DNA from 2 places in the Rhizobium sp. BK512 genome. Region 1 is predicted to be linked to the other one. Evidence: riboswitches for the same ligand, from Rfam matches in the RefSeq annotation. Region 1 holds a riboswitch; the other holds the start of a gene.
What was found. Region 1 has a riboswitch for S-adenosylmethionine ahead of metA (homoserine O-succinyltransferase). Riboswitches for the same ligand answer to the same signal wherever they lie in the genome.
Positions count from the first base shown of each region.

Region 2: another riboswitch for S-adenosylmethionine. It lies ahead of FHX06_RS17660 (O-succinylhomoserine sulfhydrylase); the one in region 1 lies ahead of metA (homoserine O-succinyltransferase).

Region 1 covers NZ_JACIAS010000007.1:216,027-225,007, forward strand. Annotated here, with positions in the region: gene FHX06_RS24395 (OmpW/AlkL family protein) at 1-493, shown strand, start outside; gene FHX06_RS24400 (thiamine diphosphokinase) at 554-1,210, shown strand; gene FHX06_RS24405 (ABC-F family ATP-binding cassette domain-containing protein) at 1,214-3,037, shown strand; gene FHX06_RS24410 (VOC family protein) at 3,141-3,539, shown strand; gene FHX06_RS24415 (hypothetical protein) at 3,687-4,316, shown strand; gene FHX06_RS24420 (ABC transporter ATP-binding protein/permease) at 4,369-6,210, opposite strand; SAM riboswitch at 6,358-6,435, shown strand; gene metA (homoserine O-succinyltransferase) at 6,483-7,406, shown strand; gene FHX06_RS24430 (aldose epimerase family protein) at 7,547-8,569, shown strand; gene FHX06_RS24435 (GntR family transcriptional regulator) at 8,686-8,981, shown strand, end outside.
Region 2 covers NZ_JACIAS010000004.1:501,379-510,359, forward strand. Annotated here, with positions in the region: gene argF (ornithine carbamoyltransferase) at 1-155, shown strand, start outside; gene FHX06_RS17645 (Hsp33 family molecular chaperone) at 247-1,242, shown strand; gene FHX06_RS17650 (hypothetical protein) at 1,372-1,962, shown strand; gene apaG (Co2+/Mg2+ efflux protein ApaG) at 2,023-2,415, opposite strand; gene FHX06_RS17660 (O-succinylhomoserine sulfhydrylase) at 2,604-3,788, opposite strand; SAM riboswitch at 3,835-3,913, opposite strand; gene FHX06_RS17665 (2'-deoxycytidine 5'-triphosphate deaminase) at 3,987-5,081, shown strand; tRNA gene FHX06_RS17670 (tRNA-Gly) at 5,141-5,214, shown strand; gene FHX06_RS17675 (hypothetical protein) at 5,225-5,506, opposite strand; gene FHX06_RS17680 (VOC family protein) at 5,868-6,251, shown strand; gene FHX06_RS17685 (methyl-accepting chemotaxis protein) at 6,315-8,315, opposite strand; gene FHX06_RS17690 (transporter substrate-binding domain-containing protein) at 8,762-8,981, shown strand, end outside.

The DNA of each region.
Region 1 (8,981 bases):
TGGCATTTCCGGATCCGGTCTGTCCTATTCGGACACAGTGGTTCCGGAAGTGGATATCTCCTATTTCTTCACCGACAATATTTCGGCGGAGCTCATTCTCGGCACGACCTATGCCAATGTGCAAGGCGAAGGCTCGATTGCCGGCCTCGGAAAAATCGGCAAGGCGTGGCTTTTGCCGCCAACGCTGACGCTTCAATATCATTTTACCGATTTCGGTGCCTTCCAGCCCTATCTCGGTGCCGGTGTGAACTATACGGTCTTCTACAACCAGTCCGGCAAGAGCGCCGACAGGCTCGACGTGAAGAACACGTTCGGCGTGGCGCTGCAGGCGGGCTTCGACTACATGTTCGATGAACACTGGGGGGCGAACCTGGACGTGAAGAAGATATTCCTGCGCCCGGATTTCGATGCGACAGTCGGCGGCGCCGATGTCAGCGGCAAGGCAAAACTCGATCCCTGGCTGATTGGCGCCGGTGTAACCTACCGCTTCTAAACTGAAGGCGCCGGATTCGCGCCGCCTCTTCCCCTTCACCCCCCGTTTGCGCTATGGGCAATGCCCATGAGCCAATCCACCTTCACCATCCTGCTCGGCGGGGCACTCAGCCTGACGGATCGTCTGCGTGACGCCGTGCGGGACAGCCGCTTCATCGCGGCTGACGGCGGCATGCGCCACGCAGCGGCGTTGGGGGTGGTGCCGGAATTGTGGGTTGGCGATTTCGATTCCACACCGCCGGATCTCGACGGTGCATTTCCTGACGTGCCGCGCCAGCCCTATCCGGCCGCAAAGGCCGCGACTGACGGTGAAATCGCCGTTTCCGCGGCGATCGATCGTGGCGCCAAACGGCTGATCCTTGCCGGCGCCCTGGGTGGCGAACGCTCCGACCACGCGCTTCAACATTTGCTATACGGTGTCGAACTGGCCCAGGAAGGCTTTGACGTCCTGCTCACGTCGGGCAGCGAGGAGGCAGTGCCTTTGCTTCCCGGCTCGCTCGAGATCGATCTTCCCCAAGGCAGCCTGTTTTCCGTGCCAGGGTTCAGCGAATTGAAGGGGCTATTCATAGAGAATGCCCGCTATCCGCTCGCTGACTTCCATTTGCCCTTCGGCTCGTCGCGCACCATTTCCAACGTGGCGGAGGGCCCTGTGCGCTTTTCGCTCGCCAGCGGCAGGGCCATCGTGCTCGCGCGGCCTTATGATCTTTCCGGAGTCTGATACTTGGCGCCCCCCATTCTGAAACTTGACGACATCTTCCTGAGCTTCGGCGGCACACCGCTCTTGGCAGGCGCCGCCCTGCAGGTGGAAGCCGGCGACAAGATCTGCCTTGTCGGCCGCAACGGCTCGGGCAAATCGACGCTTCTGAAGATCGCTGCCGGCCTCGTCGACGCACAGTCGGGCGACGTTTTCCGCCATCCGGCGTCGACGGTGCGCTACCTGGAGCAGGCGCCGGATTTCGCCGGTTTCCAGACCGTGCAGGCCTATGCCGAGGCTGGGCTCGGACCGGGCGACGATCCCTATCGCGTTACTTACCTGCTATCGCATCTCGGACTGACCGGGGAAGAGGACCCGAATAACCTTTCCGGCGGCGAGGCGCGCCGCGCGGCCCTCGCTCGCGTGCTGGCGCCGGAGCCTGATATCCTGCTGCTTGACGAGCCGACCAACCATCTCGACCTGCCGACCATCGAATGGCTGGAAGGCGAGCTGCAGAAGACGCGCAGTGCGCTGGTCCTGATTTCGCATGACCGTCGCTTCCTCGAAAAAGTCTCGACGGCGACAGTCTGGCTGGATCGCGGTACATCGCGGCGGCTCGACAAGGGCTTTGCGTTTTTCGAAGCCTGGCGCGATCAGGTGCTGGAGGCGGAAGAGCTGGAACAGCACAAGCTCGGCAAGGCGATCGAACGTGAGGAGCACTGGCTGCGCTACGGCGTAACCGCGCGGCGCAAGCGCAATATGCGGCGCCTCGGCGAATTGCAGACGATGCGGGCGCAATATCGCGGTCACAAAGGGCCGCAGGGAACGGTCCAGGCGAGTGCTTCCGACGCGCAGGAATCAGGCAAGCTGGTCATCGAAGCGGACAAGATCACCAAGAGTTACGATGACAGGCCGATCGTCACGCCATTTTCGATCCGCGTGCATCGTGGCGATTGCATCGGTCTCGTCGGGCCGAACGGCGCCGGCAAGACGACGCTCCTGAAGATGCTGACGGGACAGCTTTCGCCTGACAGCGGCACGGTGAAACTCGGCACCAATCTCGAAATCGCCACCCTCGACCAGAAGCGCGAGGATCTGAATCCTGACGATACGCTTGCCAATTACCTGACGGACGGGCGCGGCGAGAATCTGCTGGTCAATGGCGAGCAGCGGCATGTGACCGGCTATATGAAGGAATTCCTGTTCCAGCCGGAGCAGGCGCGCACGCCGATCAAGAACCTCTCCGGCGGCGAGCGCGCCCGGCTGATGCTGGCGCGCATCCTGTCACGACCGGCAAACCTGCTCATTCTCGACGAACCGACCAACGACCTCGACATAGAGACGCTGGATCTGCTGCAGGAGATCGTCACGGGCTTTGTCGGCACCGTCATCCTCGTCAGCCACGATCGCGATTTCCTCGACCGCACGGTGACCTCGACGATTGCGCCTGCCAATCCGGAAACACCGGATGGGCGCTGGATCGAGTATGCCGGCGGTTATTCCGACATGCTGGCACAACGCAAGGGTGCGGCCGAGGAGCGTAGGCGGGCCGAGAAAGCGGCGGAAAAGCCGAAGGCGCAGGAGGTTGCGGCTGCCGCTCCTTCGGCTTCAAAGGGCAAGCTCTCCTATAAGCAGAAATTCGCGCTCGAAAACCTGCCGAAGGAAATGGCCAAGGCGGAAGCGGAGATTGGCAAGCGGGAGGAGAGGATGGCTGATCCGAACCTCTTCACCAAGGATCCGGCGGCCTTCAATCGGCTGGCTGGCGAGATGGAGAAGCTGCGCGAAAGTCTGGTCAAGATGGAAGAGGAATGGCTGGAACTCGAAATGTTGCGCGAGGAGCTGGAAGGCTGATCCGAAAAAAATTCTTCCGTTTGTCGGATCGGGTGGTTTTCGTCCGTCCTTGAGCCGAACGTGATCAACGGCATGGCGCCGTTACACCAAAGGGAGATTTTTCATGCGCATGATTTTCGTGAACCTGCCGGTCAAGGATCTCGTCAAGTCGAAGGAATTCTTCTCGGCGCTCGGCTTTTCCTACAATCCGAATTTTACCACAGACGATGCCGCCTGCATGATCGTCGAGGAAAATATCTATGTGATGCTGCTGACCCACGCCCACTTCCAGCAATTCATCGAAGGCGATATCGCCGATACGTCGAAGGGTAAGGAAGTCCTAACCTGCCTTTCGGCCGGCAGTCGCGGCGAAGTGGATGACTACTTGAAAAAGGCATTAGCGGCCGGCGGCAAGCCCTGGAAGCCGATCCTCGACATGGGGCCAATGTATGGGTGCAGCTTCCAAGACCCCGACGGCCATGTCTGGGAAATCATGTACATGGATATGTCCGCGGCCGGCTGAGGCGGTCTCTGCGGACTCGGGCAACGACCGGTTTGCCGGGGTCCGCTCCCTCACTTTTCCTTGATTCGCACGTGTCGCGACACGCGGCATACACTGCTTTCCGGCAGCCGGGGATTGTGCCGATCAATGGCGATAAGGAAGAGTCACATGTCTCGCAAATCCTATACCAGAATAATCATGGCGCTTGCAGCCAGCAGCTTCCTCGTGCTTGGCCTTTCGCAGGCGGCGAGTGCGCAGGAAAGCCAGCGCTTGCGCGTGCGGGGCACGATCGAGAGCCTCAACGGCGATACCCTTGTCGTCAAGACGCGCGAAGGCAGCGATGCGACGGTTGCGCTCAAATCGGGCTGGAAAGTCGCCGGTATCAAAAATGCATCGGTCGACGACATCAAGGTCGGCGATTTCGTCGGAGTTGCCTCGCTGCCGAAAGGCACCGGTCCCGATGGTGCCATCGAAGTACTGATCTTCCCCGCGTCGATGAAAGGCACCGGAGAAGGCAACCGTCCGTGGGATCTGCAGCCGAATAGCTCGATGACGAATGCGACCGTCAGCAATGCGGTGAAGGCCGTCAATGGACATACGATCACGCTGACTTATCAGGGCAAGGAAAAGACCGTCTCGATTGCCGACGGCACGCCGATCGTCACCTTTGCTCCAGCGACGAAAGCTGATCTGAAGCCGGGTGCCGGTGTCATCGTCATGGCGGAAAAGGCAGCCGACGGGGCCATCTCGGCTTCGCAGGTCACCGTCGGCGTGAATGGTGTGACGCCGCCAATGTGAGCTCGTCCGGAGCTCCCGGACACCAAACGCCGCACATTTTGCAGGAGTTTTGCTAGAGCGCCGGGGCAGGAGCTGCCGCGGCGCTCGATCCGGCCGCGGTTGCCGGTGATTGCTCCTCCGGTTTGGAAGGCAATGCCTGCAGGTGCAGCGTGCGCGGGTGCAGTGCCTCCATATAGGTTTCCGAACGGCCGATATAGATCATGCTGGTCTCCGGCATGGTGGTGAGCAGCTTGTTCATCGTGTGCTGCCATTCGGGCTCCATGCCTTCGAGCACTTCGTCGAAAACGACCCAGCGCGGCTTCACGAGCAGCAGGCGGGCAAAAGCGATTGCCTTCTGCTCATCGGCATCGAGAAGCTTGTCCCAGCGTGCGCGGCTATCAAGGCGGGCTACAAGCGAATGCAAGCCCGCAGCCTCAAGCGCGGCTTCGATGGCCGTCCTATCAAAGGCCTCGGGTTTTCCCGGGAAAGCGATTGCCTCGCGCAGCGTGCCGCCCGGTACATAGGCGACCTGGGGGATGAACAGAATGTCGTCAATCGGGGGCAGGCCGATCGTGCCCTTGCCGCAGGGCCAAAGGCCTGCCATGGCTTGGAAGAGCAGGCGGCGGTTCACGCTGTGATCGCCGTTGATCATGACCTTTTCCCCGGCCTTGATCACCACGTCCGTCTCACGCAAGCGGAAGCCGCCGCAATCATCGATCTCCTCGCCAAGCTTGGCGACGATGACGATATCCTTCAGCGTCAACGTATCAGGTGCGGTTTTCTCATAGACGATGGAATCCTTCAAATCGAAGCCATCATCCATCTCCTGAAGCGCCTGGCGGAAGTCGGTGACACGCATCAATGTCGCGCGCCATTCGGCGATCGGGCCGAAATTCGCGACATACCAGCGCAACGCGGTATTGACCTGGTTGAACGCGCCGACCGACATCATCAGCTGCCCGAAGGTCAGGCCGCCGGAAAAATAAGCGGGCGCGGCGACGATGATCGGAATGACGATGACCAGCCAGCCATAGCCTGCCGAAACCCAGGTCAGGTTGGTATTGGCCATGGCGAGCCGCTTGATGACCGCGAGAACGTTGCTGATATCGTTGTTGATCCGCTTGCGCTCGTTCTCTTCGCCGCGCGCCACTGTGATCGCCGGCATATTTTCGTTGGCATGCATCAGCGCAAAGCGCAACTCGGCTTCCTTGGAAAACCGGTCGGCATTGAGCTTGACGAGCTTGCGGCCGACGACCTGGCTCAATACCGAGGCCGATGCAGCATAAAAGATTGCCGCCCAGACCATATAGCCGGGGATGGTGAAGTTGTAGCCGCTGATCCGGAAGATGAAGCCGCTCGAAAGCTCCCACAACACGCCGATGAAGCTGACGAGCAGAATGGTCGACTGCAGGAGGCCAAGGGCGAGGTTGGTCGTGCTTTCAGCGAGATTGCGAGAATCTTCGTGCAGGCGCTGGTCGGGATTAACGCCGAGGATGCCGATGGTGGAGAGTTTGAGGGCACGCTTGCGCTCCAGCCACTGATCGACGAGATCGCGCGAAAGACCTTCGCGCATGTAAAGCGCCGTCATCTGGTTCAGCCATGCCTGCAGCACGTTGAGCAGCAGCAGCGCACCGGCGATCATCGCGAAGACTTCGAGCTGGCGGAAAAACTCGCCAAGATCACGACGCTCAAGGGAATCGTAGAAAGGGGCGTTCCATTCGTTGAGGATCACCTGTCCATAGGCGGTCGCCAGGATGATGACCACCAGCAGGATCGCAAGCGCGACGACCTTGCCGCGGACCTGCGAATTCCAGAATGCGGAGAACATCACTCCAAGCCGATATGTCAGGCTGAGATCGTATCCCACCCGGTCCTGATTCTGGATGCCCTTCCCCCCTTTGACGTCAGTTTTCATTATTTTTTCCAAAATCGCCCATCACACCATTAATACCATGGGGGCGTTACTGGTCCATCAACAGATTCCACCACCCATAAAGAAAGCGTGATGGTTTGGACAGTTGTTCTTATTGACAGTTGATTCGCGGGCGCACTGGCGTTAATTATGATGTCTCGTGGTGATTTGGCCGGCCGGCTTGCAGCCACGTTAAATAAGTCGCTAAAGGGCCGCGTGCGGACCGGTAGCGATTCTTTCGCCGCCGGTTTTTTATTTTGATCGAGTTGACCGCAATGCCCATCAAAATCCCCGATACGCTGCCAGCCTTCGAAACCCTCGTCAACGAGGGCGTGAGGGTGATGACCGAAACGGTGGCGATCCGTCAGGATATCCGCCCGCTGCAGATCGGGCTGCTCAACCTCATGCCGAACAAGATCAAGACCGAAGTGCAGATGGCGCGCCTGGTCGGCGCTTCGCCGCTGCAGGTGGAATTCTCGCTGATCCGCGTCGGCAACCACAAGGCCAAGAATACGTCTGAAGAACATCTGCTCGCCTTCTACCAGACCTGGGAGGAAGTGAAGCACCGCAAGTTTGACGGCTTCATCATCACGGGCGCGCCAATCGAGACGCTGCCTTACGAGGACGTTACCTATTGGAAGGAAATGCAGCAGATTTTCGACTGGACGCAGACAAATGTCCATTCGACCATGAATGTCTGCTGGGGCGCGATGGCGGGGATTTATCATTTCCACGGCGTGCCGAAGTATGAGCTGAAGGAAAAGGCCTTCGGCGTTTACCGCCACCGCAATCTCAAGCCGTCTTCCGTTTATCTCAACGGTTTCTCCGACAATTTCGAGGTTCCGGTGTCGCGCTGGACCGAGGTGCGCCGGGCCGACATCGAGAAGATCGACGGCCTCGAGATCCTGATGGAATCGAGTGAGATGGGCGTCTGTCTCGTGCACGAGCCGAAGGGCCGGCGGCTTTATATCTTCAATCACGTCGAATACGATTCCACGTCTCTTTCGGACGAATATTTCCGCGACGTGAATGCCGGCGTGCCGATCAAAATGCCGCACAACTATTTCCCGCATAACGACCCGGCGATCGCGCCGCAGAACCGCTGGCGCAGCCATGCGCATCTGCTTTTCGGCAACTGGATCAACGAGATCTACCAGACGACATCCTACGATATCGAAGAGATCGGCTCGGACATCTGAGCGTCACCAGTCAGGTTTAGAAATGACGCCGTCGCATTTCTGCGGCGGCGTTTTGTTTTCCGGCCCTGCCCGGTTGCGGTTTGCGGCGAATGGGGGCAGGTTCCGGTTCCTGAATCCTAGGGATGGAGTGAGCGTCGATCATGGCGGACAAATTGGAACGGGAAGTTTTCGGACAGACGAAGGACGGAGAGACCGTCCATCGTGTCGTCATCCGCGGCGGCGGACTGACGGTCAAGGTATTGAGCTGGGGCGCGGTCATCCAGGATGCGCGGCTGGAGGGTCATGACGCACCGCTCGTCCTCGGCTTCGAGGATTTCGAAGGCTATCTTGCTCATTCGCCCTTCTTCGGCGCGACGCCGGGACGCTGTGCAAACCGCATCGGCGACGGAAAGTTTTCGCTCGACGGCAAGAACTACCAGCTCGAACTGAACGAGAAGGGCGTCACGCATCTTCACGGCGGCAGCAACAATATCGGTACGCTCGTCTGGACGATCGTCGAGCACGAGAGCGACCGTGTCGTGCTGAAGATCGTCGATCCCGATGGCCGCGCCGGTTATCCCGGCAACTGCACGATCCAGGCGACCTATCGCGTGCATGGCAACGGCGAGCTTTCGGTCAACTACGAGACGGTGACGGATCAGCCGACGATCGCCAATGTCTGCCAGCACTCCTATTTCAATCTCGACGGCCGGGACGATGCACTGGCGCATGACATCATGATCGCCGCCGACCACTACCTGCCGACCAACGAGAAGCAGATACCGACCGGCGAGATCCGCTCCGTCGAGGGCACCGCGTTCGACTTCCGGGTGATGGCGCCGATGAAGCGTTTCGACGGTCAGGAGCAGGCGCTCTATGACCATAATTTCTGCTTCTCGCGCGAGCGCACGGCCAAGCGCTCGGTCGTGCTTGCCCGCAGCCTGCACTCCGGCGTCTCGCTGGAGGTGCGCACGACCGAGCCGGGCGTACAGTTCTATGCCGGTTTCAAACTCGGTGTGCCGGTGCCTGGTCTTGGCGGCCGCAAATATGGTCCTTTCGCCGGCTTTTGCCTCGAGACGCAGATCTGGCCTGACGCCATCAACCATGCGGGCTTTCCGAACGCGGTTCTGCGTCCCGGTGAGGTGCTGCGGCAGGAAACGGACTACATCTTCACGAAGAGCTGAGCTCAGCCTTCCGGCCTAGATCAATGAAACCCTCGCGGTGTCTCGCGAGGGTTTTTCTTTTTCGGCGGAATGAATCTGCTTGCCGATTGGTTCTAAATAGGTTCTATTGCGTGTCCATGGATAGAACCAGTCTGATAGCGGAACTGAATGGCCGTGGGCTGCGCGACGAGGCGGCGACTGGACCGCTTTACAAGCGGCTGGCACAGGCGCTCACCGGTCTCATCCAGGAAGGTCTGCTGAAACCCGGAACAGCGCTGCCCGGCGAACGCGACCTGGCGGAAGCCCTGAAGCTTGGCCGGGTGACGGTTCGGACAGCCTATCGCGACCTCATGACATCGGGCGCGCTGGAATCGCGCCATGGCAGCGGCACTTTCGTTTCCAGCAGGGTGGAGCGCATGGAGCAGTCGTTGTG
Region 2 (8,981 bases), on a different contig from region 1:
AAGATGCATTGTTCATGCATTGCCTTCCCGCCCACCGCGGCGAGGAGGTGACGGATGAGGTGATCGATGGCCCGCAGTCCGTGGTCTTCGATGAGGCGGAAAACCGTCTTCATGCGCAGAAGTCGATTCTTGCTTGGTGCCTGGGCGCGATCTGAACCATAATCGGATGTCGCGAGTCCAAAACTCGCGGCTGCGCAAGCAGCCGGTGCGCTAGCCGGCTGCTCTGACAAAACAGGAGTGAAAGCCATGGCAGAAGCTGCCGCCGCCCTCGGCGAGTTCGATTTCGCCGGCGATGATCATGTCGTCCCCTTCCAGGTGGAAGGGCTGGATGTGCGCGGTCGCGCCGTCCAGCTCGGCCCGATGCTGGATTCGATCCTCGAACGCCATCACTATCCCATGCCCGTCGCCCGCCTTCTGGCGGAAGTGGTGGTGCTCACGGTGCTGCTCGGCACCTCGCTGAAGTTCGAGGGCAAATTCACGGTCCAGACCAAAAGCGACGGTCCCGTCGATCTACTGGTCGCCGATTTCTCCACGCCGGAAAATGTCCGGGCCTACGCCCGCTTCGATCAGGCCTTGCTCGACAAGGCGATTGCGGCAGGCGAAACGGAGCCGGAACAGCTGCTCGGCAAGGGCGTGCTCGCCTTCACCATCGACCAGGGCAAGTTCAGCCAGCCCTATCAGGGCATCGTCGCGCTTGACGGTACCTCGCTGGAAGACATAGCCGGTGTCTATTTCCGCCAGTCGGAACAGATCCCGACACGTGTGCGCCTTGCCGCTGCCGAACTCTTCGACCGCGACGAGAACGGCAAGCCGCGTCACCGCTGGCGGGCAGGGGGCCTAGTCGCCCAGTTCCTGCCGGAAGCGCCGGAGCGTATGCGCCAGCCCGATCTTCATGGCGGCGATGGCGACACGGCTACGCGCGCCCATGTTGAGGATGATGCCTGGATGGAAGCCCGCTCGCTCGTTGAAACGGTCGATGCCGACGAACTGACCGATCCGCAGGTCGGCACGGAACGCCTGCTCTTCCGCCTCTTCCACGAGCGCGGCGTGCGCGTCTACGAACCGCGGGCGGTCTTCGATCGTTGCAGCTGTTCGCGCGAAAAGATCGGCGGCGTGCTGAAGGGCTTCAGCGCGGAGGAAATCGAGGCGAGTCAGGAAAACGGCGAGATCGCGGTGACCTGCGAGTTCTGCTCCACGACCTATCGTTTCCCGGTGGACGAGGTCGCGTCTCAGCTTACTTAGTATTCCCAGTTGAAAGGGAAGAACGTCCAATAAAAACAGGCGATGGTGCGGCACAGTGACTCGACTTTTGGTAGTCACTGTGTGCCTATGCGTTTCATTGGTTGGGCTATGAAAACGGGATGGGTGCCAATGAAGCTGTTGTGTTTGCTTCTCGCGCTGATAGCTGCGGTGCCGCAAACGAGCTTCGCCAGTGACGAGACAATGCTATGGAAAGAAGTCGGCGGCTGGACGGTGGCTGCCGACCTGACTTTGGGCAGCGCCTGCTTTGTTGCGACGGCCTTTGAGGATCGTACACTTTTCCGTCTTGGCTTCAATTTCCTCGATAAGGACCATCCCTTTTATATTCTGATGGTCAATGACAATTGGAAATCGTTGGAGGAAGGCAAGCAATACCCGATCGAGCTCTATCTGGACCGCTCCAAATGGACTGTCGATGCAAGCGCTGTGGTCTTTAACGGTGAAAAGGGACTACGCATTGATTTTAAAGATACTAACTTGGTTAGCGAGTTTGCCGTCAAGTTGGGTTTTCGCGCCGATTTTAACGGCAAGCGAATAGTCGCCCTTAGTCTGAAAAACTCCGTCAAGGCTATTGATGAGATGATCGCCTGTCAGAAGGCCGTTGACGCTGTCCTGGCCAAACAGCCGAAACCGCCACAATCAAAGGATCCATTCGATGCAAAACCGGATGCTCAGACCGCCGCGGATCCGTTTGAACTTTAACAGAGATTGACGACTGAAGGCTCAAGATTGACGCATCGTCGCAAATAGCGAGGCTACGCTTTAGTTCAGCACCCTGAGCAGGCCGGGTGAATCGAGCGAGAAGGCGGGTATGTCGACATCGAACATCTCGCCTTCGTCCGTCTCCATCTGGTAGTGGCCAAACATCAGGCCGGATGGCGTATCCAGCGGGCAGCCAGAGGAATATTCATAGGTATCGCCCGGCTGCAACCGCGGCTGCTCGCCGACGACGCCGGGGCCGCTGACCTCGTCGATCTGCCCGTTCTGGTCGGTAATGTTCCAGTAGCGGTTGACGAGACGCACGGCGATATCGGAGTTGTTGCTGATCACCACACGATAACCCCAGACATACCGATCGTCTTCCGGATCGGATTGCTCCTCCAGATAAAACGGCTCGACAACGACTTCGATATCTCGTGTGAGGGCGCGATACATGCCTTACACCTTAGTCAGGATACGTTACCCGTATCTTATACGAGGCCTCTTCCGTCAAGAAACGGTACAGTGATCGCGGCCTCACTACCTTCAGTTGGGCCGCCTTTCGTTCATTAAGCCTAACTCTCAGTGTTAATTTCAAGGCAAATGCGACGGCCGCGGCGTTTGCCGGCGGCCGTGCCTTGATGTCAGGCCGAAACCTTCGCCAGAGCGCGAGCGAAATCCTCGATGAGATCGTCCGTATCTTCGATACCGGCCGACAGGCGTACCGTGCCCGGCGAGATGCCGAGTTCGGCGCGAGCCTCATCCGTCAGATTCTTGTGCGTGGTCGTTGCCGGATGCGTGATCAGGCTCTTGGAGTCGCCGAGATTGTTGGAGATTTTCACGATCTCAAGCGCATTCTGCAGCGCGAAGGCCGCCTCCTTGCCGCCCTTCAGTTCGAAGCAGACGAGTGTCGAGCCGCCCGACATCTGCTTGGCGATGATATCGGCCTGCGGATGGTCCTTGCGGCCGGGATAGATGACCTTGGCGACCTTGCCCTGATCAGCCAGGAAATCGGCAATCTTCGCCGCATTCTGCGTCTGCTGCTTGACGCGGAGCGGCAGCGTCTCGATGCCCTTCAGGAGTGTCCACGCATTGAAGGGCGACATGGCCGGGCCGGTATGGCGGAAATAGTCGTGCAGGTTCTCGTCGATCCATTCCTTGTCGGAGAGAACGACGCCGCCGAGGCAGCGGCCCTGGCCGTCGATATGCTTAGTCGCCGAATAGACGACGATATGGGCACCGAGCTCCAGCGGCTTCTGGAAGAGCGGCGTTGCAAACACGTTGTCGACCACGACCTTTGCGCCGATCTGGTTGGCGAGCTTGGCGACACCTGCGATGTCGACAACTTCCAGCGTCGGATTGGTCGGGCTTTCCAGGAAGAAGACCTTGGTCTTCGGGGTAATAGCCTTTTCCCAGTTTTCGAGGTCGCGACCGTCGATCAGCGTGCAGTCGATCCCGTATTTCGGCGCCAGCGTCTCAACCACCCAGCGGCAGGAGCCGAAAAGGGCGCGCGCAGCAACGATATGATCGCCGGCCTTCAGCTGGCAGAGGATGGCAGCAGTAACAGCGGCCATGCCGGACGCGGTGGCTCGGGCGTCTTCAGCGCCTTCCAGCATGCACATGCGCTTTTCGAACATGTCATTGGTGGGGCTGCCGTAACGCGCATAGATGAAACCATCGGTCTCGCCTTTGAAGCGCGCTTCGGCCGCTTCGGACGTATCGTAGACGAAACCTTGCGTGAGATAGATTGCCTCTGAAGTCTCGCCATACTGCGAGCGGAGCGTTCCGCCGTGGACGAGTTGGGTTGCCGGGCGCCAGGTCTTGCTCATGCCATCACCACTTTCAAACAACAAAAAAACCGGCCGCAAATGCAGACCGGTTTTCAACCCGGTCTTTTTAGCCACTTGTTTAACGTGGCTGCAAGCCGACCGGCCAAATCACCACGGGATAAATTTGCAATACTGCCGTTCTAAGCTTGCGTCAATTCCCCGACTTTGGTTTTGTCTCCGCGAGTATATGGATGGAGCATGATGGCTCGCGAAACTGGAATTTTGGCTGACCGCGCAATTGCCGCGCTGTTTGAAACCGGGCGCCTTCAAAGCGAACGCGAGCTGGACCGCGACCAGATCCAGCCGGCAAGCCTGGATCTGCGGCTGGGCGCCAAGGCTTTCCGGGTGCGCGCCAGCTTCATGCCTGGCCCGTCCCATCTCGTTTCCGACAAGCTTGATCGGCTGAGCCTGCACGTCATCGACCTCAGCGAAGGCGCGGTACTGGAAACCGGCTGTGTCTATATCGTGCCGCTGATGGAGCATCTCGATCTGCCGGCCAATATGTCTGCCTCGGCCAATCCGAAAAGCTCGACCGGTCGCCTCGATATCTTCACGCGTGTCATCACTGATTACGCGCAGGAATTCGACAAGATCCCATCAGGCTATTCCGGCCCGCTCTATCTCGAAATCAGCCCGCGCACCTTCCCGATCGTCGTGCGCCGCGGCTCGCGCCTGTCGCAGATCCGTTTCCGTTTCGGCCAATCGGTACTCGGTGAGCCGGATCTTCTGAAACTGCACGAGACGGAAACGCTGGTCGCAGCCAAGCAGCCGAACATTTCCGGCGGCGGCATCGCGTTGTCGATCGACCTGACGGGCGACAAGGACGGCCTGATCGGCTACCGCGGCAAGCATCACACCGCCGTCGTCGATGTCGACAAGAAGGCCCAGCACGATATCTACGATTTCTGGGAGCCGCTCTACAGCCGCGGCCGCAACGAACTGATCCTCGATCCCGATGAATTCTATATCCTCGTCTCGCGCGAGGCCGTACACGTTCCCCCGCACTACGCGGCGGAAATGACGCCCTTCGACCCACTCGTCGGCGAATTCCGCGTCCACTATGCCGGCTTCTTCGATCCGGGCTTCGGCCACGCTCCGGCAGGCGGTCGCGGCAGCCGTGCCGTGCTCGAAGTGCGCAGCCACGAAGTGCCCTTCATCCTCGAAGACGGCCAGATCGTCGGCCGCCTGATCTACGAACACATGCAGGAACAGCCCTCGAGCCTCTACGGCTCGGGTCTTGGCTCCAACTATCAGGCCCAGGGCCTGAAGCTCTCGAAGCACTTCCGCATCTGATATGCGGTGACGCCGCGACTTGACAGCGGCGGTCATCTGTTGGAAGTCTCAAGCGGTTGGCGGGTGTAGCTCAATGGTAGAGCAGCAGCTTCCCAAGCTGAATACGAGGGTTCGATTCCCTTCACCCGCTCCAGCTTCCCTCCTCAATCTCTTCCGAAAATTGTGATTGGCCGGTATCGGCGATGCGCAATCGCCAGCGTGCGGTCCGGGCGAATGATATAGGTTTCCTCGACCTGCCGGCCGAACTGGTCGATGAAATCGTGCGGGAAGGTCGAGCCGATTGGCGACTTGGTAAGCTTCGAACGCGGCTGACCGCTATAGGTGATGCTGCCGGGAATGGGTTCGAGGCCGGGACCGTTATACTCGACGGTAGTACAGCCGGCGAGCGCCAGCGCGCTGATCAGGCCAAGTGCGATCAGTTTCATGTTGGATGCCTTTCTTTCCGCAGCACGGCGCTATTCTACCTCAAATCGCCGAAAGCTCACGACACAAACGGCGCCGGTGTCTTCAACCCTTCGAGAAGAGGCTTACGACCAACAGCCTACTGCTTGGCGAATGTGACTCGGCCGGCGATGTTGCCGCTCTTGGGCCGATCTGCTAGAGCGGCAATGTCGAAAAAGGCAGGACCGGATAAGGTAAGCCCGGTCCCTCCCACCATGGGAAGCTCTGCTCCGTGTATCACACGAGAACCCGCGACGTGGCCCGCATGCGAATGCGGGGTCCCGGCGGCATGCGGAGCGTTAAAAGACGCACTCCTCCGGGATTTTATTCTCAAAGGAGACAGTCATGCGTTTGAACCATCTTGATTTCTACGTGCCCGATATTGCCGCTACGGCGGATTTCTTTCGGCGGTATTTCGCTCTCGAATTGCGGGAGATGAACGAACGGATCGGCCGGGCGATCCTCTACGACGACCAGGGCACGGAGGTCGTTCTCAGTCGCCCGTTGCCAAAATTCGGCGGTGCCGATCAGGTCGAACTGCAGCGACAAACCTATCATATCGGCTTTATTCTTGCTGAAAGGTCGGATGTCGATGTGCTTCATGCCCGCCTGGCAGCGGACAGCGCCGCTGTCTCAGGGCCGCCTGCCGCCGTTCGCGGCGGCTGGCTCTTCTATTGCACCGCGCCCGGTAACATTCTTGTCGAAGTCGGCTGGCGTCCACCGGTCTGAACAGAGACCTGAAACGAAAATGGGCGGCCGAAGCCGCCCATCCTCATTCAATCGATCGCTTGCTCAGAACTCTGTCCAGTCGGCTTCCTGGCTGCTGGACGGGGCAGCGGCATTGCTCGCGCCGAAGGCGCTGGCGAGCTTCTGGCCGAGCGCGCGGGCAGGCGAAGCCTTCGGGCGTGTCGTGCTTTCGGCAACGCGGACCGGCGTTCTGGCGGCTGGGCGTGTGGCGGCGCGTGGCGCGGCCGGTGCCGTCGGGATCGGCGCGCTTGCAACGAAGCCGCCGGTGCCCGACAGGCGGAACTGGCCGAGCAGGTTGTTAAGTGCCGCCGCTTCCGTGGCAAGGCCATGGCTGGCTGCGGTGGATTCTTCGACCATGGCGGCATTCTGCTGCGTGCCCTGGTCCATGGTGTTGACGGCTGTGTTGATCTCCTGCAGGCCGGTCGACTGCTCGCGGGCTGCTTCTGCAATCGCATGGACGTGCTGGTTGATTTCCTGCACCTCGTGGACGATTGCGTCGAGCGCCTTGCCCGTTTCGCCGACAAGACTGACGCCGGTCTGCACATGCGTACCCGATGTTGTGATCAGCGCCTTGATTTCCTTGGCGGCGTTTGCCGAACGCTGTGCGAGTTCACGCACCTCCTGTGCGACGACCGCAAAGCCCTTGCCGGCTTCACCGGCACGCGCTGCTTCAACACCGGCGTTCAGCGCCAGCAGGTTCGTCTGGAAGGCGATATCGTCGATGACGCCGATAATATTGCCGATCTCGACGGAGGATTGCTCGATCTGCTGCATGGCGGCGACCGCCTTGCGGACGACGTCGCCGGATTTTTCGGCACCAAGGCGGGTGCGGGCAACGAGTTGGCTTGCCTCTTCGGCCCGCTTTGCCGCGTCTCTTACGGTGGTGGTGATCTCTTCGAGCGCTGCTGCCGTTTCTTCGACGGAGGCGGCTTGCTGTTCGGTGCGCTTCGAAAGCTCGTCGGCAGACGACCGGATCTCGTTGGCGCCGGCGCCGATCGCGCGGGCATTGGAGCCGACTGTGTGCAGGGTCTCGTTGAGCTTCTCGATCGAATTGTTGAAGTCCCGGCGCAGCGCGTCGAGATGCGCGACGAAAGGCGTTTCGATATGCGATGCGACATCGCCGGCAGAGAGTCGGCGCAGGCCGTCTCCGAGCGCATTGACCGCGCGCTCGAGATCGGCGGCTTCCGCAGCCTTCTGCGCTTCGCGTTCCCGGCGTTCGTTGTCGCCGAGGCTGCGGTCGGCTTCGGCGCGTGCCTCGATCCGGGCGCGTTCGATCGCGTTGTCACGGAAGATCGAGACGGCCTTGGCCATCTGACCGACCTCGTCGCCGCGGTCGAGCCCGCTGATATCGCTTGCGGTATCGCCTTCGGCAAGCCGCGTCATGCGCAGTCGAAGCTGCATCATCGGGCCGGCGATACCGATCTGCGCCACGGCCACGCTGATGCCGACGGCTGCAAGAACCGCAATGCCGATTAGAATGAAGCAGAAGAAGATCCGCTCATTGACGGAAGCCGAAAGCGCGTCCCCGCCGTCGTTGAGCATCGTCATCATCGCATCGTTGTTGGCGATCATCTTCGGCGTCAACGCGTTGAGCTTGGCGTTGATCAGAGCGACATTCGCCAGGGCGCCGGCGCTGTCCTTGGCCTTGCTCTGTTCGATGATCTTGTTCGCCAGCGTTTCGATTTCATCGATACCGGCCTGGATTTCATCGATCGCAGCCTTGCGGCTGGGTACAAGCTCCAGCGCCTGCTTCATGCGGTCGCGTGCCTGCGGCAGCTTGCTCGGCGTGGCGAGTGCCGTTTGGAATGCCGGCGTATCGGGCTTCATGTCGGCAAGCAGGCTCACCTGCAGCACCGAGGCGACGACCGATGCGCTCGCGCGAGCGCTCTGCATCGAGGCCAGCGCCTCATGATCGATGAAGGCGCTGTAGGTCGCGTCCGCTTGGCGGAACTCCGACATGACATAGACCAGTCCGGCCATGGTGATCAGCCCCAGGAGCGCCACGACCGATATGACTTTTGTACGGATTTTCAGATGTTTCAGCATGGAATGTCACCCGATTGGCCGGGTGTGTTGCGAACCCGGCGCTTTTGAAATCATTTGTTGCAGAACAATTCTTCGGTATTTCGGTGGCGGGAGATACCTTGAGAGGTTCGACATGCGCATCATGCGGTCGGCCGGTGAGGTCGGTGTCGTCGCACCAAATAAGACCGGATATTGCTTAATTCCGCGCTAACGAGGGCATGCGATTGCTGTTAATTTCGAGGGGCGGGCCGCTCTCGTCGCAGAGATCGCAAAACCGCTCCGCGCAGAATGCCGGAGTGATCTGTGTTGGATGGCGCTCTTGAAAAGTCAGCTTTGAAGGCAGAACAGACCTTCTGTTTACGCCTCTGGCAGCTGGCAGAACGGCTCGGCCATATTCCCCACACGGGATGATTCTGTTACAGCTCGGGGAAGCGGCAAACCCGCATGTAATCTCTAGGCAGGTCATAATGGTGCAATCTAAACCGGCGTTTATGGCTCGCGTAGGAATTTTCATCCTCTGCCTTTTTTCGGCTGTCATGCTGTCGGTTTTTTCCGCTTTTGCGCAGCAACCGGGCCTGTCCGTGCCTCTGCTCTTCGATTCCCGCGAACGGTTGGCAAAGCCTGACCTTTCCTCGCTCGTGCGCCTGCGTTTCCTGACCTCGGTGGACTTCCCGCCTTTCAATTTCA